3 regions of the Pseudomonas sp. HLT2-19-2 genome follow, and region 1 is predicted to be linked to each of the others. Evidence: predicted binding sites of a transcription regulator. Region 1 holds the regulator's gene; each other region holds the start of a gene.
The links. The regulator FliA, encoded in region 1, starts transcription of late flagellar genes. The targets are predictions, from matches to a motif close to CTAAAGTTTNNNNNNNNNNNGCCGNTAA.
Positions count from the first base shown of each region.

Region 1 (7,563 bases):
ACTCGCTGTCAGCAGCCGGTGCTTCGAACACTTCGGCAACCGGTGCGGATTCTTCAGTTTTCGGCTCGGCCAGACGGGCCAGAGCTGCCAGCAATTCAGGCGTGGCAGCAGTGATCGGGCTGCGCTCGCGGACTTCGGTAAACATGCTGTTCACCGCATCCAGCGCTTCGAGAACCACGTCCATCAATTCCGAGTCGACGCGACGTTCACCCTTGCGCAGGATGTCGAACACGTTCTCGGCGATGTGACAGCACTCCACCAGCTCGTTGAGCTGGAGGAAGCCGGCGCCTCCTTTTACAGTGTGAAAACCGCGAAAAATTGCATTGAGCAAGTCCGCATCATCAGGTCGGCTTTCAAGCTCGACCAGCTGTTCGGACAGTTGCTCTAGAATCTCGCCGGCCTCAACCAGGAAATCCTGAAGGATCTCTTCATCGGCGCCGAAGCTCATTAAGGGGGTGCTCCCGAGGTCTAAAAACCTAAAAAACCTAAAATGCTAAAACTCTAAAATCCTAGGCTGGATAACAAATCGTCCACATCGTCCTGACCGGACACAACATCTTCTCTTTTATCGGCATGAATCTGCGGACCTTCACCCTGAGAGAGATGTTTTTGTGGATCTTTTTCAGCCAGCATCGCTTCACGGTCATGTTCGATGCCCGCAAAGCGGTCCACCTGACTGGCCATGAGCACGAGCTTGAGCAGGTTGCTTTCAACTTCGGTGACCAATTGGGTCACACGCTTAATCACCTGACCGGTGAGGTCCTGGTAATCCTGAGCGAGCAGAATGTCGTTGAGGTTGCTCGACACAACGCGATTGTCTTCGCTGCTGCGTGTCAGGAAACCGTCGACTCGCCGGGCCAGTTCGCGGAACTCTTCAGCCCCGACTTCGCGCCGCATGAACCGTCCCCAGTCGGTGCTCAAGGCCTGCGCTTCATTGCTCAGGCCGTTGACCAGCGGCGTGGCGTTTTCCACCAGGTCCATGGTGCGGTTGGCCGCGGCCTCGGTCAGCTTGACCACATAGCCCAGACGCTCGGTGGCGTCCGTGATTTGTGACACTTCCTCGGCTTGCGGCATGTTCGGGTCAATCTGGAAATTGACGATCGCGCTATGCAGCTCGCGAGTGAGCTTGCCCACTTCCTGGTACAGGCCGCGGTCACGGGTCTGGTTGAGCTCATGGATCAGTTGCACGGCGTCGCCGAACCTGCCTTTTTCAAGGCTTTCGACCAGTTCAACAGCGTGTTTTTTCAGGGTCGACTCGAAATCGCCCTGTGAAGATTCGTTATGCTCCATAGCTCCCCCGTGGCGCAGTTTCTCAACCGATGCGTTCGAAAATCTTTTCGATTTTTTCTTTCAACGCCTGGGCCGTAAAGGGTTTGACCACATAGCCGTTAACACCGGCCTGGGCTGCCTCGATGATCTGCTCGCGCTTGGCTTCAGCGGTCACCATCAGCACCGGCAGATGCTTGAGCTTTTCATCGGCACGCACATGGCGCAGCAGATCGATACCGGTCATGCCAGGCATGTTCCAGTCCGTTACCAGAAAGTCGATGCTCCCGCTGTTGAGAACAGGAATGGCAGTGATGCCATCATCGGCCTCGACCGTGTTGGTGAACCCAAGGTCACGCAACAGGTTTTTTATGATCCGCCGCATCGTTGAGAAGTCATCAACGATGAGGATTTTCATGTTCTTGTTCAATTCGACCTCCAAGCAGTCTTAAACGCGCCCAGCACCTGGACGCGCCATTTCAATCAATCCGGCAAAGCACTCAATGACTGTCTGGAGCACAACAGATCGGGACCCGTGCGGTTCAACACCCCACCAGCCGCGTTCGCAGTGCCCCCACACTGCCTTCAGCGCGCTCGCCACTCCCCCAAACGCCCCCGCAAACGGGCCGCGCACTGGCTGTGTAACTGGCTGACCCGCGATTCGCTGACCCCCAGGACTTCACCGATTTCCTTGAGATTCAACTCTTCGTCGTAGTACAGCGCCAACACCAGTCGCTCACGCTCCGGCAAATTGGCAATCGCGTCCGCCAGTGCCATCTGGAAGCGTTCATCTTCCAGATCGCGCGACGGCTCCAGATGAGCACTGGCGCCATCCTCGTGCAGCCCTTCGTGTTCGCCGTCCTGCAACAGATCGTCGAAACTGAATAACCGGCTGCCCAGGGTGTCGTTCAAAATCCCGTAATAATCGTCGAGACTCAATTGGAGTTCGGCCGCAACCTCGTGATCTTTAGCGTCACGACCGGTTTTAGCTTCAATCGAGCGAATGGCGTCGCTGACCATCCGGGTATTGCGGTGGACCGAACGTGGCGCCCAGTCCCCCTTGCGTACTTCATCGAGCATCGCGCCGCGGATTCGTATGCCCGCGTACGTCTCGAAACTCGCGCCTTTGCTGGCGTCGTATTTGGTCGACACTTCAAGCAGGCCAATCATCCCGGCCTGGATCAGGTCTTCGACCTGGACACTGGCCGGCAGACGCGCCAGCAAGTGGTAGGCAATGCGTTTAACCAGTGGCGCGTAACGCTCGATCAGCTCGTACTGCGCGTCACGTGCCGACTTCTTGTAGAGGTTGTAGCCGCTGGCTGTCATAACACCGGTCCTGCCGTTTGTTGCACGAGGCGCTCGACGAAAAACTCCAGGTGCCCACGCGGGTTGGCAGGCAACGGCCAGGTATCGACCTTCTGTGCAATGGCCTTGAACGCCAGGGAGCACTTGGAACGCGGGAAGGCTTCATAGACGGCGCGCTGTTTCTGCACAGCCTTACGCACGCTTTCGTCGTAAGGCACCGCGCCGACGTATTGTAAGGCGACGTCGAGGAAGCGATCTGTGACCTTGGTCAACTTGGCGAACAGGTTGCGACCTTCCTGCGGGCTCTGGGCCATGTTGGCCAGGACGCGGAAGCGGTTCATGCCGTAATCGCGGTTTAGCAGTTTGATCAGTGCGTAGGCATCAGTGATCGAGGTCGGTTCGTCGCAGACCACCAGCAAGACTTCTTGCGCTGCACGAACGAAACTGACTACCGAGTCACCAATGCCCGCAGCGGTGTCGATCACCAATACGTCGAGATTGTCGCCGATATCGCTGAACGCCTGGATCAGGCCGGCGTGTTGGGCCGGGCTCAGATGGACCATGCTTTGAGTGCCGGACGCGGCCGGGACGATGCGGATGCCGCCAGGGCCCTGCAACAGAACGTCGCGCAGCTCACAGCGGCCTTCGATCACGTCGGCCAACGTACGTTTGGGTGTCAGTCCCAGCAGGACGTCAACGTTCGCCAGCCCCAGATCGGCGTCCAGCAGCATGACGCGCCGGCCGAGTTCAGCTAGAGCCAGGGACAAGTTCACTGACACGTTAGTTTTCCCGACGCCACCTTTGCCGCCGGTCACCGCGATCACCTGTACGGGATGCATGCTGCCCATGAATTTTCTTTACCTTGTCTTACTTAGACGGAGGCCACATTACTGGCTGCGCGTTCACAAAATGAACAATGCATGGCAGACCATCGATGTAGGTACAAAAACAGTTCATTAATACCTCAGCCGACCTGCTTGGTCGGGCTGTGGTAAATATCAGCGAACATGTCAGCCATGGCTTCTTCGCTGGGTTCTTCTTGCATTTGCACGCTTACGGCGCGACTGACCAACTGATGACGACGCGGCAGATGCAAATCATCCGGAATCCGCGGGCCATCGGTCAGGTAGGCCACCGGCAATTCATGACTGATGGCCAGGCTCAACACCTCGCCCAGACTTGCCGTTTCATCCAGTTTAGTCAGGATGCAGCCAGCGAGGCCGCAGCGTTTGTAACTGTGATAAGCGGCCGTTAGAACCTGTTTCTGGCTGGTGGTTGCCAACACCAGATAATTTTTCGATTTGATCCCACGACCGGCCAGGCTTTCGAGCTGCATGCGCAGTGCCGGATCGCTGGCCTGGAGGCCCGCGGTATCGATCAGCACCACGCGTTTGCGCAGCAAGGGCTCCAGCGCCTGCACCAGCGACTGACCCGGGTCGACGTGAGTCACCGACACATTGAGGATCCGGCCGAGGGTCTTGAGCTGCTCCTGAGCACCAATACGGTAGCTGTCCATGCTCACCAACGCGATATTCTGCGCGCCGTACTTGAGCACGTAGCGGGCAGCGAGCTTGGCCAGCGTGGTGGTCTTGCCCATGCCGGCAGGGCCGACCATGGCAATCACACCGCCCTCTTCCAGCGGCTCGACTTCCGGTGTGGCGATCATCCGCGCCAGGTGCGCCAGCAACATGCGCCAGGCCTGACGAGGTTCTTCAATATCGGTAATCAGCGCCAGCAAATCGCGCGACAACGGGCCGGACAGGCCAATGCGTTGCAGGCGACGCCAAAGATTGGCCTGGGCCGGACGGCTGCCTTGCAGCTGATTCCAGGCCAGGGAGCCGAGTTGCACTTCCATCAGTTCGCGCAAGCTGTTGAGTTCGAAACGCATCGAGTCGAACGCCCGCGGGTCCACACCACCGGAGGCTGGCGCAGCGGCCGGTGCAGGCCGACGGGGTTCGGCGTAGGTCGGTTCGATCAGCGGCTCGGCGGCAGTCAGTGGCAGGCCGGCGAACAACTGGCGATTGGTGCTCTTGTCGCTCTCGCCTTCGCCTCGCAGGCTCAGTTCGGCCTGGGCGGTAACGATCCGCGACTGGGTCTTGCGCAGCTCGTCTTCGAGTTCCATGTTCGGAACGCGCGGGGCCAGCGCCGACAACTTGTAATCCAGGGCAGCCGTCAACTCGACACCACCGGCGATCCGGCGGTTGCCAATGATGGCGGCTTCAGCGCCCAGCTCATCACGAACCAGTTTCATGGCCTGACGCATATCGGCGGCGAAAAAACGCTTAACTTGCATAAACCACTACCTCAGCCGTTGGGCCCTACTGTCGCAACGATGGTCACTTGCTTGTTGTCAGGAATTTCCTGATACGCCAACACGTGCAAACCCGGGACTGCCAATCGGCCGAATCGCGACAGCATCGCGCGAACCGGACCGGCTACCAGCAGAATCACCGGCTGACCTTGCATTTCCTGACGCTGCGCCGCATCGATCAACGAGCGTTGCAGTTTCTCAGCCATGCTTGGCTCCAGCAGAACGCCCTCTTCCGAGCCTTGTCCTGCCTTCTGAAGACTATTGAGCAATATCTGTTCCAACCTTGGCTCAAGGGTGATCACTGGTAGCTCGGAGTCAGTGCCTACAATGCTTTGGACGATAGCGCGGGATACGCCGACGCGCACGGCGGCCACCAGCGCGGCAGTATCTTGACTCTTGGCGGCATTGTTGGCGATGGCCTCGGCAATGCTGCGAATGTCCCGTACTGGCACCTGTTCGGCCAGCAAAGCCTGCAAAACTTTGAGCAGCTGCGACAGAGACACCACGCCAGGCACCAGCTCTTCAGCCAGTTTTGGTGAGCTTTTGGCCAGCAATTGCATGAGTTGCTGCACTTCTTCGTGACCGATCAACTCGCTCGAGTGCTTGTACAAAATCTGGTTCAAGTGGGTTGCCACTACAGTACTGGCATCAACCACGGTGTAACCGAGGGATTGCGCCTGGGCACGCTGGCTGATTTCGATCCAGACCGCCTCCAGACCGAAAGCCGGATCTTTGGCGGTAATGCCGTTGAGCGTCCCGTAGACCTGCCCCGGGTTGATCGCCAGTTCGCGGTCCGGGTAAATCTCCGCTTCGGCCAGGATCACCCCCATCAGAGTCAGGCGATAGGCACTCGGCGCCAGGTCGAGGTTGTCACGGATATGCACAGTCGGCATCAGGAAGCCCAGATCCTGCGACAGCTTCTTGCGCACGCCTTTGATTCGCGCCAGCAACTGACCACCCTGGTTGCGGTCCACCAGCGGAATCAGCCGGTACCCGACTTCCAGGCCGATCATGTCGATCGGGGTCACGTCGTCCCAGCCAAGCTCCTTGGTTTCCTGGGCGCGAGCGGGCGATGGCAACAGTTCCTGCTGACGCTTGACCTCTTGCAAGGCCTGAACCTTGACCACGTTCTGCTTCTTCCAGAACAGGTACGCGCCGCCGGCCGCCACGGCCGCCATGCTGAGAAAGGAGAAGTGCGGCATGCCGGGCACCAGGCCCATGACTGCCATCATACCCGCCGCCACTGCCAACGCTTTCGGCGAGGCGAACATCTGGCGATTGATCTGTTTGCCCATGTCTTCCGAGCCGGACGCACGAGTCACCATGATCGCTGCGGCAGTCGACAACAGCAGTGATGGCAATTGCGCCACCAAACCGTCACCGATGGTCAACAAGGCGTACACCCGACCGGCATCGCCGAAGGTCATGCCGTGCTGGAAGATACCGACGGCCATGCCGCCGATCAGGTTAATGAACAGAATCAGCAGGCCGGCAATGGCGTCGCCGCGCACGAACTTGCTGGCACCGTCCATCGAACCGTAGAACTCGGCTTCCTGGGCCACTTCCATACGGCGCAATTTGGCCTGGTTCTGATCGATCAGGCCGGCGTTCAGGTCGGCGTCGATCGCCATCTGTTTGCCGGGCATCGCATCGAGGGTGAAGCGCGCGCTCACCTCGGAAATCCGCCCGGCACCCTTGGTCACTACGACGAAGTTGATGATCATCAAAATCGCGAAGACCACGATACCGACCACGTAGTTACCGCCGATCACCACCTCACCGAAGGCCTGGATCACCTTACCGGCGGAGGCGTGACCGTCCTGACCGTGGAGCATCACCACCCGGGTGGAGGCCACGTTCAACGCCAGCCGCAGTAGCGTCGCCACCAGTAGAATGGTCGGAAACACCGCGAAATCCAGCGGTCGCAAGGCATAAACGCACACCAGCAACACTACGATCGACAAGGCAATATTGAACGTGAAGAACACGTCCAGCAGGAACGGCGGGATCGGCAACATCATCATCGCCAGCATGACCAGCAGCAACAACGGCACACCCAGATTGCCCCGACTTAAGTCGGCAACGTTTGTGCGAGCACTGTTGAGTAACTGAGAGCGATCCACCGGTTTTCCCCGTTCCTTTAAAGCAAACTTTTGACGCCTGAAGCAGGCGCAAAGCGGCTACTGCAAGAAACCTTCCAACTTCTGCGGGGGGTTGAAACAGAGGGATTTATCAGCGGGATTTGTACTGTGGACCGGCAGCTGCTACGAGCGCCTCTTTCAGGAATCGCGCCGCAGATCCGGTGGAATTGGCAGATCGCCCTTGAGCGGATCCGGGCGCTTGCCCTTGCCGGCGCGATGCTGGCGGATCTGGTAGACGTAAGCGAGCACCTGGGCGACGGCAAGATAGAGCCCGCCAGGGATTTCCTGATCAAGTTCGGTGGAGTAGTAGATCGAACGTGCCAGCGCCGGCGACTCAAGCAGCAGCACGTCGTTGGCCACAGCGATTTCACGGATTTTCAAGGCCAGGAAGTCGCTGCCTTTGGCGATCAGCATCGGCGCCCCGCCCTTGTCCGGATCGTACTTGAGCGCTACGGCGTAGTGGGTCGGGTTGGTGATGACCACATCGGCGTCGGGGATTGCCGCCATCATCCGGCGCTGGGACATGTCGCGCTGCAGCTG
Region 1 is NZ_CM142712.1:4,487,668-4,495,230, forward strand. Features, by position in the region: gene ACYZTU_RS20845 (chemotaxis protein CheA) at 1-448, opposite strand, end outside; gene ACYZTU_RS20850 (protein phosphatase CheZ) at 502-1,290, opposite strand; gene ACYZTU_RS20855 (chemotaxis response regulator CheY) at 1,313-1,684, opposite strand; gene fliA (RNA polymerase sigma factor FliA) at 1,852-2,592, opposite strand; gene fleN (flagellar synthesis regulator FleN) at 2,589-3,419, opposite strand; gene flhF (flagellar biosynthesis protein FlhF) at 3,536-4,864, opposite strand; gene flhA (flagellar biosynthesis protein FlhA) at 4,876-7,005, opposite strand; gene flhB (flagellar biosynthesis protein FlhB) at 7,162-7,563, opposite strand, start outside.

Region 2 (7,563 bases), 2.3 Mb from region 1:
TGGGCCACGTCAGCCGCGCCGATGTCGAAGCCGGCTTCATCGAGTTCAACGACCTGATCGGCACCTGTCGCTTCCGCGACTGCAAGCACGACCGCGAGCCGGGTTGCGCCCTGCTCAAGGCCCTGGAAGAAGGTCGCGTGCAGCAGCAACGGATGAACAGCTACCGCTCGATCATCGCCAGTTTGCCGGAAACCAGCTATTAAATAGCCTTGATCATTTTTGTGACGCCACGAAAATGATCAGCAGCCTCCAGCACGAGACAAAAAAGCCGCGAATATCGCGGCTTTCTCATTTTCAGCGTGCGGCTTTTTCCAGCGTCCAGCCCAAGACGTCCAAGGCGTCACAGCCATCCTGGATCAACATATGCGCAGCGTTGGCGAAATGCTCCAAGTCGTGTCCTTCGGCTTCTTTGACGCACAGGCAGGTGACGCTGTTGAGCAGATTACGCGCGGCTTTGAGTCGGTGGACGGCGGTTTCAAGAAGATCGGAAGCGCGGGCTTCGGTGTCGATGTACAGCGTCGGGCCGACGCTGAAGTTGCCTTGGAGGGGGTGGTATTTGGGCATGGCTTGAATCTCATCTGATAGGTGAAGCTTCCACCCTTTCGCGGCTAAACGAATTAGGGTGGTAGCTGTGCGCGGGTTTAGCCGACCGGACAGATGACCCGGTACACCCGAAGGTGTCCCACGCACAGCCACCATAGACATGTAGTTGCCAGGCAGCAAAAAGCGCCGCGATTATACGGGCGCTTGTGCATCATCTGATACGACCGGCTAAAGTCGATCACCGATTCGTCGGCGACGGACAAACTATAGGCGAGCCTTAAGCGAAGAAAAACCCGGTTTATACGTCTCGGAGACTTCCTACACCTTTCTCGGACATGCCCTCATTCCTTGATTTTTACCGCGATCAGGCAGATGTAAATTCATTTGCAGGCAAAAAAGGCTCATCGTGAAGTCCGGGGAAACACAGATAACGCAATACCTGTAGGAGCCGGCTTGCTGTCGATGGACTCAAGTGCCCCGCGTTTAACCAGTTCACGCGCGTTATAGTTAACGACCATCGCCAGCAAGCCGGCTCCTACAAGGGAACGCGTACACCACCAAACAACGAGGTCGAGCGTTAGCTCGCCTCGCGGTGCTGTTGCGGTGCACGCCCCCTCGAGAGGCCGAGTGGAGGTTCTGCGCAGTGGGCAACCCGGCATGGATGCCGGGTTAGCCGCCCCCGGCCATGGATGGCCGATGGCGGCGGGCCCACGGAGCAGGACCGGAGCGAGGGCATGCCGAGCCTAGGCGAGGCACCGAACGAAAGGGGCAAGAGCGCTTGGTTACTTGGCGCTTTTCCAAGTGACTCGCTGTAAAAGCGAAACCATTGGCAGCCGTTACCGCAGAAATGGATATGTACACACATCAAACACGCCAGCCACAAGGCCGCCATCGCAGCGATGCGGCGACCCGACAAGCCAGCTCCCACAGGGACCGTGCCCACGCTGAAAATGAAGTGGCTTCCAAACCAGTGAAAGCCGCAAAAAAGCCGACATCGCTGTCGGCTTTTTTGTGGGTCACTGCTTCGGCGGTTCACCCGGTTTCGGCGCCGGGTTGTCAAACAGGTTCAAGCGCTCGCGAAGCTCATGCGCCGGCAACGGCTCTTTATCCGCCGGCAACGCATTCGGATCGGCTGGCGTGGCGGGCACTTCGCCTGGGCCACCCTGCCCTTGCGTCGGCTCTGGAACCGGTTCTGCACCTTGCGAACCTTCGATGGCCCGCTGGGCTTTCTTGGTCAGCACCACGATGTCGATACGGCGATTGACCGGGTTGAACGGGTTCTCGCGATCGAACAACGCCGACGAGGCATAACCGACGACGCGTGCCACCTGCGCATCCGGATAGCTGCCGGCGATCAGCGCACGACGTGCCGCGTTGGCACGGTTGGCCGAGAGCTCCCAGTTACCAAAGTCACCGGTGCCCGTGTACGGCTTGGCATCGGTGTGGCCGCTGATGCTGATCTTGTTCGGCACCGCTTTGATGGTGTCGGCCATGGCCAGCAGGATGTCTTCGAAGTATGGCTTCAGACGGGCACTGCCGGAGTCGAACATCGGCCGGTTTTCGGCGTCCACGATCTGGATGCGCAAACCGTCCGGCGTGATCTCGAACAGGATCTGGTCTTTGAATTTCTTGAGTTGCGGGTTCTCTTCGACTTTGTTCTGCAGTTCTTGCAGCAACAGCTCGAGACGCTCCTTCTCAACCTGCTCAGCCATGCCTTCAACCTGCTCGGTGTCGATAGTCACCTTGTCTGGCTGCGGCTGAGATTTCACCTCGGGGTTGAGGGTGTTCTCCGGCGCCAGGGTCGGCGAGCCGCCCAAGTCAATGATGTACGGCGTGCCGCTTTCGGAAAAGCCGACCGGGTCCTTGAAATAACCGGCGATGGCGATTTTCTGTTCGGGTGTTGCGGTGGACAGCAGCCACAGCACCAGGAAGAACGCCATCATCGCCGTCGCGAAGTCCGCGAAGGCGATTTTCCAGGCGCCCCCGTGATGCCCGGCGGCGATGCGCTTGACGCGCTTGATGATTATCGGCTGGTTATTTTCCATGACTTAGCGACCGCGAACCGCTTGTTCCAGCTCAGCAAAGCTAGGACGGTGCGCCGGGTACAGAACCTTGCGCCCGAACTCTACCGCCAGCGACGGCGGCATGCCGGAAGCGGAAGCGACCAGCGAGGCCTTGATGGCTTCGTAGACGTTCAGTTCTTCCTTGGCATCGTGGGCCAGGGAAGTGGCCAATGGGCCGAAGAAGCCGTATGCCGCGAGAATACCGAAGAAGGTACCGACGAGTGCCGCGCCCACGTGCAGACCGATGGAGGCCTGGTCGCCCTCACCCAGGGAAGCCATGGTCACCACGATACCGAGTACCGCCGCGACGATACCGAAACCGGGCATGGCGTCGGCAATACCATTCACCGCGTGGGACGGATGCTCGAGGTCTTCCTTGAGGCTGTACAGCTCCATGTCGAACAGGCCTTCAAGCTCATGGGGAGCCATGTTGCCGGAGGACATGATGCGCAGGTAATCGCAGATGAACGCGGTCATGCGTTCATCTTTGAGCACGACCGGGTACTTGGCAAAAATCGGGCTCGCAGCGGCATCTTCGATGTCGCCTTCGATGGCCATCATGCCTTCGCGGCGGCTCTTGTTGAGGATCTCGTAGACCAGGCCCAGCACTTCCAGATAGAACGTGTGGTTGAAGCGCGAACTGAACATGCCCAAGGATTTCTTGAGCACGTGCATCGTCATGTAACCGGGGTTGGCCTGCAGGAATGCGCCAAGGGCCGCGCCACCGATAATCATCACCTCAAAAGGCTGGATGAGGGCGGCAATTTTGCCGTGGGAAAGCACGTATCCGCCGAGCACGCTCGCGAATACGACGATGATGCCGATAATTTTAGCCATAGGTAGGAGAGCACTTACTGAGTCGGGTTCAAGGTCATATTCGGAAGTTAAAAAATCTCTTCTTCTACTTATCGGCAAAACTGCGCCAGACTATAGCCAGTTCAGGCGAAAAGCCAATTTGGCCCGATCCGGGCATAGGTAATGCAGACGATGATCGCGTCCAACCATGGCTAACGAAACGAACGTACCAACACCAAAACCGACCACTCTTGAAGGCTGGGTCAAGCTTCTCGATGGCGTGCGCCTGCCGGTTCCGCAAGCCAGTCACGACGGTGTCTGCAAGGCCATCGCCAACAGTCGCAGCTCCCTGCGCGATATCGCCGAACTGATGCAGGACAGCCCGGCGCTGGCGCTGAGTGTGATTCGCGAAGCCAATCGCCACAACCATGGCAGCATGACCGAGCCCGCGGAAAACCTTGAGGTGGCGATCAATCGCCTCGGTTTGAAGCGCACCGAAGAACTGCTTTCCCGCCTGCCCGCCGAACCTCAGTCGGACATCCCGGTTGCCCTGCGTCAGTTGCAACTGATCAGCCAGCACGCGACTCAACAGGCCAACGGTTTTTTTGCCAGTCGCCTGGCCCGGCTGTGGCAGGACATTCACTGGGGCAGCCTGCTGTTTCTCTCGCCGCTGTGGCCGATGGCGTTGACCCATCCGCAGCTGCTCGAAGAGTGGGAGCTGCGGGTCATCCATAAAGGTGAATCAGCGGGCAAAGTCGAGAAACAATTGTTCGGCGCACGCCTGCTGGAAATTTGTCTGGCGCTCGTGGACATCTGGCGCCTGCCGATCTGGGTGCAGCAGGGTTATCGGCTGTTGCTCAGCGAGCAGCGTGAGCTGGTGAAAGTGCTGCGCATCGCTCGCGACAGCGATCACCCATTGCGCCAGCAGAACCGCCTCGATGACGATCCGACCCTGCGACGCTGGCTCAATCAACCGGCCAATACAGTGCTGTTGGCCAACGGTCTGGCGCTGTCGGCACAACACGCCTGGGACAGCCCTCACAGTGAACGCTGGCAGTACCTGACCAGCCTTTACCTGCAAATGCCGATGGACGAAGTGCAGCAGCAGTTGCACCAACAGGCCGCCAACAGCGCCCGCCATCACGCTATGCCAGACCTTTGGCACCCGGCCGTGTCACTGATCTGGCCATGGGGCGTAAACCGCATCCACGCCGGTTTGCTGCCGGCCCCGGCGCCGACCGCCGAAGACCTGGCGAAGTGGCGCAGACAATGTGCCGAGTTACTGGTCGATCCCAGCCGCTTCACCAATGCCATTCACTTGACCACCTCCGCCCGGGACGCTTTGGTTGCGTGCGGCATGCGTCGAGTGATGATCCTGATGGCCGACCGCACTCACGCCAATCTGCGAGTGCATCAAACCGCCGGACTGCCAAAAGAAGCGGCCGGCCTGAACCTGATTGTCAGCCAGAGCACCGTGCTGCAACGCCTGCTCTCGCAACAAGCCCAAGTGCGACTGACACCGGACAACAATGCGCAATTTTCGGCGCTGTTGCCGGCCAGCTTGCGCTCACAGTTCGGTGGCGAACACCTGCTGCTACGCTCACTGGTCAATAACGGCCGGGTCATCATGATTGTAGTGGCGGATCAGGGCGGCGGGCCGTTCTCGGAAATCACCGTGCAAGCCTTCGGCAAAACCGCGCAGTGCATCGAAAAGGCACTGCACAGCTTTAGCCTGCGCGGCAAATGACGCTGCGCTACAATCCTCCCCTTTGTGCTCTGGAGACCTCACATGTCTGACTTCTCTGGCTTGGCGCTGGTCATCGAGCCGAGCGACTTGCTCGCCCGTCTCGACGCCCGCGAACTGATTCTGGTGGACCTGACAAGCAGCGCCCGCTATGCCGAAGGGCATATCCCCGGTGCGCGTTTTGTCGATCCGAAACGCACGCAACTCGGTCAGGCGCCTGCACCGGGACTGATGCCGCCGCAAGCGGCACTCGAAGCGTTGTTCGGCGAACTGGGCCACAACAAGGACGCGGTCTACGTGGTCTATGACGACGAGGGCGGTGGCTGGGCCGGTCGCTTCATCTGGCTTTTGGATGTCATCGGCCACAGCCACTACCACTATGTCGATGGCGGCCTGCATGCCTGGCTGGCAGAAGGCTCGCCCATGTCGATCCAGATCCCGGCTCCGGTCGGCGGCCCGGTTGCGCTGACCCTGCACGACGAACCCACTGCCACCCGCGAATACCTGCAGAGCCGACTCGGTGCCGCCGACCTGGCGATCTGGGACGCGCGCGGGCCGCTGGAGTACTCCGGCGAGAAAGTCCTGGCGGCCAAGGCCGGGCACATTCCCGGCGCGGTCAATTTCGAATGGACCGCAGGCATGGATCAGTCGCGCAACCTGCGCATCCGCACCGACATGCCGCAGATCCTGGAAAAACTCGGGATCAGCAAAGACAAAGAAGTGATTACCCACTGCCAGACTCACCATCGTTCTGGCTTCACCTATCTGGTGGCTAAATCCCTCGGTTATCCGCGGGTCAAAGGCTACGCCGGTTCCTGGGGCGAATGGGGCAACCATCCCGATACGCCCGTAGAGATTTAAGGTTTTTAAGGACAGTTAATGAATAAGCGTTTGTTTATCCTCAGCCAATACCTGCTGCCCCATCACCTGCTGTCGCGACTGGCCGGCTGCATTGCCGAATGCCGCGTACGCTGGTTCAAGAACGCCTTCACCGCCTGGTTCGCCAAGCGTTATCAGGTGGACATGTCGCAGGCGCTGGTCGAAGACCTGACGGCCTACGAGCACTTCAATGCGTTCTTCACTCGCGCCTTGAAGGACGGCGCTCGCCCGCTGGACGAGACGCCAGGCGCGATCCTCAGCCCGGCCGACGGCGCGGTCAGCCAACTCGGCCCGATCGAACACGGTCGCGTATTCCAGGCCAAGGGCCACAGCTTCAGCGTGCTGGAATTGCTGGGCGGCGATGCGGCCAGCGCAGCGCCGTTCATGGGCGGTGATTTCGCGACTATTTATCTGTCACCGAAGGACTACCACCGCGTGCACATGCCGCTGGCGGGCACCCTGCGCGAGATGGTCTACATCCCGGGCCGGATCTTCTCGGTCAACCAGACCACCGCCGAAAACGTCCCGGAACTGTTCGCCCGCAACGAGCGTGTGGCGTGCATTTTCGACACCGAGCGCGGGCCGATGGCCGTGGTGTTGGTGGGCGCGATGATTGTGGCGTCGATCGAAACCGTCTGGGCCGGCTTGGTCACGCCGCCAAAACGCGAGCTGAAAACCTTCCGCTACGACGAAGCTGCCCGTGCGCCGATCCATTTGGAGAAAGGTGCAGAACTGGGTCGGTTCAAACTGGGTTCGACCGCTGTCGTGTTGTTCGGGCCTGACCAAGTGAAGTGGGCTGAAGAACTGACGGCCGGTTCGCCGGTGCAAATGGGCCAAGGCATGGGCCTGCCAAAAGCCTGATCACTGATCCGAACCCCGCGAACGTCTTCGCGGGGTCGGACATTTCGGTGGTGCCGTTACTCTATCTGTCCACGGAAGCCGATAGGCCCTTCGTTGGCGTAGGTATTGGTGCCACTGAGGTTTTTCCCTCCGTCATTGGAGGTCACGCTCAACGCCACAACGTTCTGATTATCCCGGCCTCCGATGACCCATTTGCCACCCGGATGCCACGGGGCATCGTTGCCGCCCCACTGATTTTCAACGTTGTACTGGTTCTGGCCCGTGCGTTGAGCCTTGAAGCCAATGGGACCTTCACCCGCATAAGTCATCGTGCCGGTGAAACTCTTCCCGCCATCGCCCGATTTGATCTCGATCGCAACAATGTTCTGGTTGTCCCGTGCGCCTAACGTCCAGTCTCCGCCCGGATGCCAGGGTGCCGAACTACCGCCCCATTGATTTGCTACTACGTATCTAGACATAAACTTCATCTCCTTGAAGTTACAAAGAGACCTGCCCTGCGTAGGCAGCAGGCCGTACGACTGTGCGTATCCAGTCGCACGACTGTCAGATTAGTAGGACACCCGGATGGCACTCGACTGACAGACAAACGGTAGAAATCCATAGCTGCTACAGTCAGACCATTCACTGCCCCTTTCCCGGTTGGAGTTTTTCCACCGCATGAATGAGACCAGTCTCCAC
Region 2 is NZ_CM142712.1:821,582-829,144, reverse strand. Features, by position in the region: gene rsgA (small ribosomal subunit biogenesis GTPase RsgA) at 1-203, shown strand, start outside; gene ACYZTU_RS03845 (hypothetical protein) at 295-564, opposite strand; gene motB (flagellar motor protein MotB) at 1,560-2,588, opposite strand; gene motA (flagellar motor stator protein MotA) at 2,592-3,443, opposite strand; gene ACYZTU_RS03830 (HDOD domain-containing protein) at 3,610-5,148, shown strand; gene ACYZTU_RS03825 (rhodanese-like domain-containing protein) at 5,191-6,006, shown strand; gene asd (archaetidylserine decarboxylase) at 6,025-6,885, shown strand; gene ACYZTU_RS03815 (lectin OAA family protein) at 6,942-7,343, opposite strand; gene ACYZTU_RS03810 (molecular chaperone) at 7,543-7,563, shown strand, end outside.
Region 2: the regulator FliA is predicted to act here: its motif matches at 3,512-3,539, upstream of motA (flagellar motor stator protein MotA).

Region 3 (7,563 bases), 2.7 Mb from region 1:
CGTCGGCAGCGCCGAGCGCTCCAGATGTTTCTCAGGGTTCCACAAGTCCGAGCGCACAATCGCTTTCGAACAATGAAAAAACGCTGCTTCCACCGTCACCAGCATCACCGTGCGCGCCGGTTTGCCACTGACCGCAAAACTCTCCAGCAACGCAGGTTCGGCGCTGATCTGTGCCGTGCCGTTAACCCGCAACGTTTCGCCAATCCCGGGAATGATGAACAGCAGCGACACCCGCGAATCGAGCACGAGGTTGCGCAGGGTGTCGATGCGGTTGTTACCTGGTCGATCCGGGATCGCCAGGGTGCGCTGATCAATGATTCGCACGAAACCCGGCGTGTCACCCCGTGGCGAACCGTCCATGCCGTCAGGCCCCACCGAGCTGACGATCACCAGTGGCGATGCACGGACCATCGCCTGATAGTCCTCGTTCAGAAAGGGGATCTGCTTGCGCACGGCGCGGTCGTGGGGTTGGCCGTAGATCGCTTCCAGTGCTTCGATGCTGTCGAGCATAACCACCTCAGAGAATCAGACTCATGCGCCGTTCATACCCGATACGGCCCTTGTACGCCTCGCCGCTGTCGACCCAGCCGAATTTCGCATAGAGCGCGATGGCTGCCTCGTTGTCCGCGTCCACCGAGAGCTCCAGCGCTTTGATATCAGGAAACGCCTGCCGAGCCACGTCGGGCAGGGCTTGCAGGCAGGCTTTTCCATACCCCTTGCCCTGAGCGCGGTGATCGACTTGCAAGGCATGCAAGGTCGCGCTGTGTTCGTCGGCCCACGCCGGCAATACGGGCGGGCGTTTCAGCAGCAGGAAGGCCACGGGGATCTCCTCGACCAGCAGCGCAAATCCCTGGACGCCGGGGCCGGGTTTGGACAGCAAGGTGTGCAATGCACCGTGGATGTCGCCGGAGAACTTGATTTGTTCTTTGTGAACTTCAATGGCCTCGACCTGCTGGCGCTGGCGCGCGTTCAGGCTTTCGTAAGGCACGAGTCGGGCTGTCACTGAAGTGTCCTTTTTCCAACATAAATGTGTTTCGAATTCTAACGAGTTTGCGTTCCCGGATTATTTTTATTTCGGCTGTCGATTTGGCTTTTCGCCAGACGACTAGGGGTGTCTTCACCATAAAAACCACGGAGAACCACCATGAACGCTACACACGAGATCCAGACCCTGATCGACACCTATCGTCAGGCGGTCATCGCCAAGGATGTCGAGAAACTCATGCCCCTGTATGCCGACGACATCGTCTCCTACGACGCGGTCAAGGCCCTGCAATTTCGGGGCAAAGTAGCCTACCGCGCGCATTGGCAGGAGTGCATGGAAATGTGCCAGGGCGCGCACAAGTTTGACTTCGACCATATGAACATCGTGGCGGACGAGCACATCGCCTTCGCCCATTGGCTGGCCCATTGCGGCGGCACTAACGATAAGGGCGAAACCCAGGCCTGCTGGATGCGCGTGACCGCCTGCTATCGGCGCGACGATGGGCAATGGCGCATCGTCCACGAACACTGGTCGGCCCCGTTCGACATGATGAGCGGCACCGCGCTGTTCAACCTGGAACCGTGAGCGTCGGACTGATTTGTCGGGCTGATCGTCGGCAAACAGCGCTAAACCCTCAATCAGCAGCCATAGTTGATCAGTTCGATTAGGGAGTGCCACATGAAATATCTATGCCTGGTCTACAGCAATGAGCTCGAGTTGCACTCGCTGCCCGACAGCCCGAAAGACGCCGAGTGCATGGCCTATGCCGAGTCGATCCAGGGCAGCGGCCGAATGGTCGCCGCCGAGGCGCTGGAGTCGGTGCAGACCGCGACCACCGTGCGCATGCGCAATGGGAAAATGTCGATCACCGACGGCCCGTTCGCCGAAACCAAGGAGCAGTTGGCCGGCTTCTACCTGATCGATGCCAAGGACCTCAATGAAGCCATCCAGGTCGCCGGCAACATCCCGGCGGCCCGGGTTGGGTGTGTCGAGGTGCGTCCCGTTCGCCAGTTGACCGAAGGCATGCCCGATTGATGTCTGGCGAGTCGGTACGCGCGCAAGTCGAACAGGTTTACCGCGAAGACTCGCGGCGGATTCTGGCGACCCTGATCCGTTTACTCGGCGATTTCGACCTCGCCGAAGAGGCCTTGCACGAAGCGTTTTTCATCGCGGTCGAGCGCTGGCAGCGTGACGGGGTGCCGGACAATCCACGTACCTGGCTTGTGTCCACGGGGCGCTTCAAGGCCATCGATGTGTTGCGTCGGCGCGCGCGCTTCATCGCGTCGCAACCGATGTTGATCGCTCAACTGGAGGCGCTGGAGCAGGCCGACTGGAGTGACGAAGACGTGGAAGACGATCGCCTGCGCCTGATCTTTACCTGTTGCCATCCGGCACTTGCGGCGGACGCGCAGGTGCCGTTGACGCTGAGGGAAGTCTGCGACCTGACCACGGAGGAAATCGCCCGGGCCTTTCTGTCGGCGCCAGCGACCATCGCCCAGCGCATCGTGCGCGCCAAGGCCAAAATCCGTGACGCGAAAATTCCTTATCAGGTGCCGACCCTGGCGGAATTGCCCGAGCGCCTGGACAGTGTGCTGCGGGTCATTTACCTGGTGTTCAACGAAGGCTATTCCGCGTCAGTCGGCGCCGTACTGACCCGTGAGGATTTGACCCGCGAAGCGATTCGGCTCGGTCGTTTGTTGATGGAACTGCTGCCCGAATCCGAGGTGATGGGGCTGCTGGCGCTGATGCTGCTGCATGAGTCCCGACGTCCGGCGCGGACGTCAGCGAGCGGGGAGTTGATCGTGCTGGATGAGCAGGATCGTACGTTGTGGGACGCCGGGATGATTGCTGAAGGTTGCGCACTGGTGGAGCGGGCGCTGACGACCCGGCGTTTCGGGCCGTATTGCCTGCAAGCGGCGATTGCGGCGGTGCATGCCGAAGCGCCCACGGCGGCGCAAACGGACTGGCTGGAGATTGTGGGTCTGTATGACGTGCTGTTGCGGGCGGTGCCTTCGCCGGTGATTGAATTGAACCGTGCGGCGGCGATTTCCAAACGGGATGGGCCGTTGGCGGGGCTGACGTTGGTTGAAGGAATTCTGGCGCGGGGTGATTTGCAGGATTATCACTTGGCGCACTCGGCGCGGGCGGAGTTTTGTCGGCAGTTAGGAAGGGTTGAGGAGGCTCGGGGGGCTTATGAGCGGGCGCTTGAGTTGACGCAGCAAATGCCGGAGCGGCGGTTTATCGAGGCCCGGTTGCGGGAGCTGAAGTGATGATTCGGCGATAAGGGCCGAAGGACCTTCACTCCAACATCTTGCCGAGCAACCAACTCCCCGCCGGCCCCGGCGGATGCAGCCGCGACCACAGCGCATCGACGAACACCGGTTTCGGCCAGCCGCGCACGTCCAGTTCCTCCAGCGTCCCTGCACCAAACCGCTCCACCAGCCACCGGGGCAACGGCGCCCAGCCGAATCCGCCCTGGGCCATTTCCAGCAGCATCAGATAACTCGGTGCCGACCAGACGCGCCCCTTTGCACGGCTTTCATACGGATTGACGATCGTCGCCAGGCGCAGTTCCCGATGGTGTTGCAACACGTCTTGATCGATGTGGCTCAGCGCCGCCAACGGATGCTTACGAGACACGAACAGAGCAATCTCCGTCCGTTCCTCCACGGTCGAACTGACCAGGTCTGGCGGGTAACTGTCTTGTTTTTCGGCGAAGGCGACATGCGCTCGACCGCGTTGCACCAGCGCCACCAGGTCATCGCATTCGGCGATCAAACATTCGAGTTCCAGGTCCGGATAACGCTGCTCGAAAGCGCTGAGCGCCGCTTCGAATCGGTCGGACTGATAGGTGTCGGAAATCGCCACGGTCAGCTTCGGCTCAACCCCTTGAGACAGTTGGCTGGCGGTCATTTCCAGTCGGCTGGTGGCGGCCAGAATTTCCTCGGCCCGTCGCAGCATTACGTGCCCGGCCGGGGTCAGGCTTGGCTTGCGGCTGCTGCGGTCGAAGAGTGTCAGGTTCAAGTCGATTTCAAGACTGGCCACCGCAGCGCTGATGGTCGACTGACTGCGGCCCAGTTTGCGTGCCGCCGCGGAAAACGAACCTTGAGTCGCCGCTTGCACAAACGCCTGCAACACTTCTTGAGACGCCATGAACTATCGCCTTGATCGATGGTTATTGGTTATGAAGTATCGGTGTGGGGAAGGATCATAGCAACCACAGTCACTCAGGAGACTCTGGTCATGAACGTCAACAAATCCATCACTGAACGTATTTTCCAGGCCATCGGTTTCGAAGTCTTGGCCATCTTGATCTGTACGCCGCTGCTGGCGTGGATCATGGACAAACCGATGCTTGAGATGGGCGTCGTCACCCTGGTCATCGCCGCCCTTGCCCTGGCGTGGAACGTGGTCTTCAACGGCCTGTTCGACCGAGTGCTCAAACGCTTTGCCATCGTGCACAACGCCTGGGTGCGTGTTGCCCATGCGCTGCTGTTTGAAGGCGGTTTGGTTGCGGTCGGTGTGCCACTGATCGCCTGGTGGCTGAGCATCAGCCTGTGGCAAGCGTTTCTGCTGGAGATCGGTGTATTGCTGTTTTTCCTGCCGTACACCTACGTCTACCACTGGACGTATGACGTGGTGCGGGAGCGGGTCCTTACAAAAACATCCCGCCCGATGCCTCGACGCGCTGGCCGTTGATCCACTGGCTACCCGGAGCCAGCAGTAACGCAATGGCGGCACCGATGTCGTCCGGCTGACCGAAAGCCGTCGACGCTGAGGCTGGTCTTGCGCACGATCTGGGTCAGTACTTCACCTTGATCGCGCAGCAAATGCACCAGCAATTCCAGCGGCGAGCGAAAACACTCACCGGCCTTCACCGACGAGCGCAGCTTGTCTACCGAGTGCAGGGGTTGCAGATGGCTTTTCATCCAGCGCTCGCAGGCGGCGTGGGCGAGGTTCAGGTGCAACCAGAGAAATTCGTCGCTGTCGCCGGGCTGTTGCAGGCATTGCAATGCCTTGGCCGAATCGATCTCCCGGCCGCGCTCCCCGGGGCGAAAAACTGAAACCGTACAGCAGACCGAACAGGTCCGGGTCGCGATGGCTTTGGTCGATGCTGTGGTTCATGAGGGCTCGCAAGGGGAGGCGCCTGTCGCGGGTTTTACAGGTTCACTTGAGCCGCATCATCGCAAGGGTTTTTGATAATTTCGTGACAGCCTCGTGGCGCTGAAAATTCACTCTACCGGTGGTCGGAAGCGCTCAAGAAAGGCTCTGGCACGCCGATGATGTTGATAATGAATTTCGCGGTGCGGTCTTGGGCCAGCGTCGCTGACAGGGATGTCCGGACACCTTACACGCCTGCCGGCGTGCCTTATCCCTGTCATGAGAGCACTCGATGTTTTTGCAAAAATCCCTGAGAGCACAAATCCTTGCCTTGTTGAGCGGCAGCCTGTTGGCCATGTTGTTGATCGCCCTGGCCTGCTTTCACTTTCTGTCCAGCGGTGTTCAGAACTACGCGAATCTGATCGAAGGCCCGCTGCACACCTCGCAATTGATCGATGAAGCCAACCTGCAATTCAAGGTTCAGGTTCAGGAGTGGAAAAACGTTCTGTTACGCGGCAAGCAACCTGCGGACCTGGACAAATACTGGAAACAATTCGGGGACCGTCAACGCGATGTGCAGGGCATCCTCGGTGAACTGGCCGGGCAGAAGGGCATTGAGCCGCAACTCAAGACTCGCATCGAGCGCCTGCGGGACGAACATCGCCTGTTGGGTACGGCTTATCAAAAGGGCCGTGACGCCTACGTGGCGGCAGGTGCCGACCCAACGGCTGGCGACACGGCGGTCAAAGGTGTGGACCGCGCGACCAGCGATCAGATGAGCGAGTTGGTCAGCGAAATGCGCAAGCAGGGTGCCGAGCAATCGAAGCTGATCAGAGCCGATGCCGATCGCACCGTGTTGCTGGGGATCATTGTGATGCTCGCCTCGGGTCTGCTGATCGGCCTGTTGAGCCTGTGGTTGGTTAACCGCAACCTGGTGGAACCGATTCGCAAACTGATCGAGTACGTGGCGCAACTCAGCCAGGGCAAGTTTGCCGAACGCGTGGCCAGCAGCCGACAGGACGAGTTGGGCAAGTTGGCGGTAGCGGCCAACACCCTGCGCGATTTCCTCGCCGAAACCTTCAGCCGTTTGCAGCGCAGTGCCTCGGATCTGGACAGCGCCAGCGGTGAACTGAATTCCATCGCCACCCTGATGGCCAGCGGCACCAACGAGCAGTTCAACAGAACCGATCAGGTGGCCACGGCGATGAACGAAATGTCCGCCACCGCGCAAGAAGTCGCGCGTCACGCAGCCGATGCCGCGCGTGCAGCCGACGACGCCGACCAGTCCGCTCAGCAGGGCGAAAAAGTCATGCAAGGCACCATCCACACCATCACCCAAATGCGTGGCGAAATCGCCAACACCGCCATGGTCATCCGTCGTCTGGAAACCGACAGCGGGCGCATCGGCAAGGTATTGGAAGTGATTCGCGGCATCGCCGAGCAGACCAATCTGCTGGCGCTCAACGCAGCCATCGAAGCGGCCCGTGCCGGTGAAGCAGGGCGCGGTTTCGCCGTGGTGGCCGATGAAGTCCGCAGCCTGGCCCAGCGCACGGCGGCGTCGATCATCGAGATCAACCAGATCATCCAAACCGTGCAAACCGGTGCGGTGGATGCGGCCCAGGCGATTGAAAGCGGTCAGTCGCGCAGTGAAGAAAGTGTCGAGCAAGTGACCCAGGCCGGCGCCATGCTGGAGCGCATCACCCATGCCGTGGAAGCCATCCGCGACATGAACCGCCAGATCGCCACCGCCGCCGAAGAGCAGACCTCGGTGGCCGAAGACATCTCGCGCAACCTCACCGAAATCACCAGCATCGCCAGTACCAATCTGGACAACGTGCAGCGCACCGAAGCGGCCAGCCACAACCTGCATGGGTTGTCGGGGCAGTTGAATGAAGTGACGGCGCGTTTAAGCGCGTAACGGGAAGGGCTGTGTACCGGTTTGCTTACCGAGTCGGTACACAGTCGAGCACGGCGATGAACTGAAAAGCCGCACGATCCGAAGATCATGCGGCTTGGTCTTTGTGCATCAGGTGTCTTGTTTGTCGCTCAGAACTTTGCCGGTGGTGGCATCGAAGTCCACGTCAAATTCTTTGCCGTCAGCGGTTTTCAGTTCCACTTCGTACTCATAGTTATTGAAGTGGTTGTCCAAGTCCGTGTCGGTGATGGTCGCACCCGGGTGCAATTTCAATGCGGCCTGGTTCATCTCTTCCAAAGGCTTGATCTTGCCGCTCTTGACCAGCTCAGGGATCTGGTCGACGCGAACATCAGCCTGGGCCAGGCCAGCGGTGAGGGTCAGGGCAGCAGCGGTGAACAGGGCAGTCAGGGTTTTCATGAGATTCTTTCCTTGGGGTGATCTGTTTAAGTGGGATCAGGTTAGCTTGCGCAACTTAATTCACCCTTAATTCCTTCGAGAGCTTTTCTGATTGTTCAATAACCGTTGTTCTGCAACAACTGCGCAACACTGGCAGCCGCCGGGC
Region 3 is NZ_CM142712.1:1,772,903-1,780,465, forward strand. Features, by position in the region: gene ACYZTU_RS08120 (pyridoxamine 5'-phosphate oxidase family protein) at 1-510, opposite strand, end outside; gene ACYZTU_RS08125 (GNAT family N-acetyltransferase) at 518-1,003, opposite strand; gene ACYZTU_RS08130 (YybH family protein) at 1,145-1,570, shown strand; gene ACYZTU_RS08135 (YciI family protein) at 1,664-2,020, shown strand; gene ACYZTU_RS08140 (RNA polymerase sigma factor) at 2,020-3,255, shown strand; gene ACYZTU_RS08145 (LysR family transcriptional regulator) at 3,284-4,138, opposite strand; gene ACYZTU_RS08150 (multidrug/biocide efflux PACE transporter) at 4,229-4,684, shown strand; partial or broken gene ACYZTU_RS08155 (short-chain dehydrogenase) at 4,641-4,745, opposite strand; partial or broken gene ACYZTU_RS08160 (magnesium transporter CorA) at 4,753-5,110, opposite strand; gene ACYZTU_RS08165 (methyl-accepting chemotaxis protein) at 5,379-7,004, shown strand; gene ACYZTU_RS08170 (PepSY domain-containing protein) at 7,113-7,418, opposite strand; gene ACYZTU_RS08175 (glycerophosphodiester phosphodiesterase) at 7,514-7,563, opposite strand, start outside.
Region 3: the regulator FliA is predicted to act here: its motif matches at 5,242-5,269, upstream of ACYZTU_RS08165 (methyl-accepting chemotaxis protein).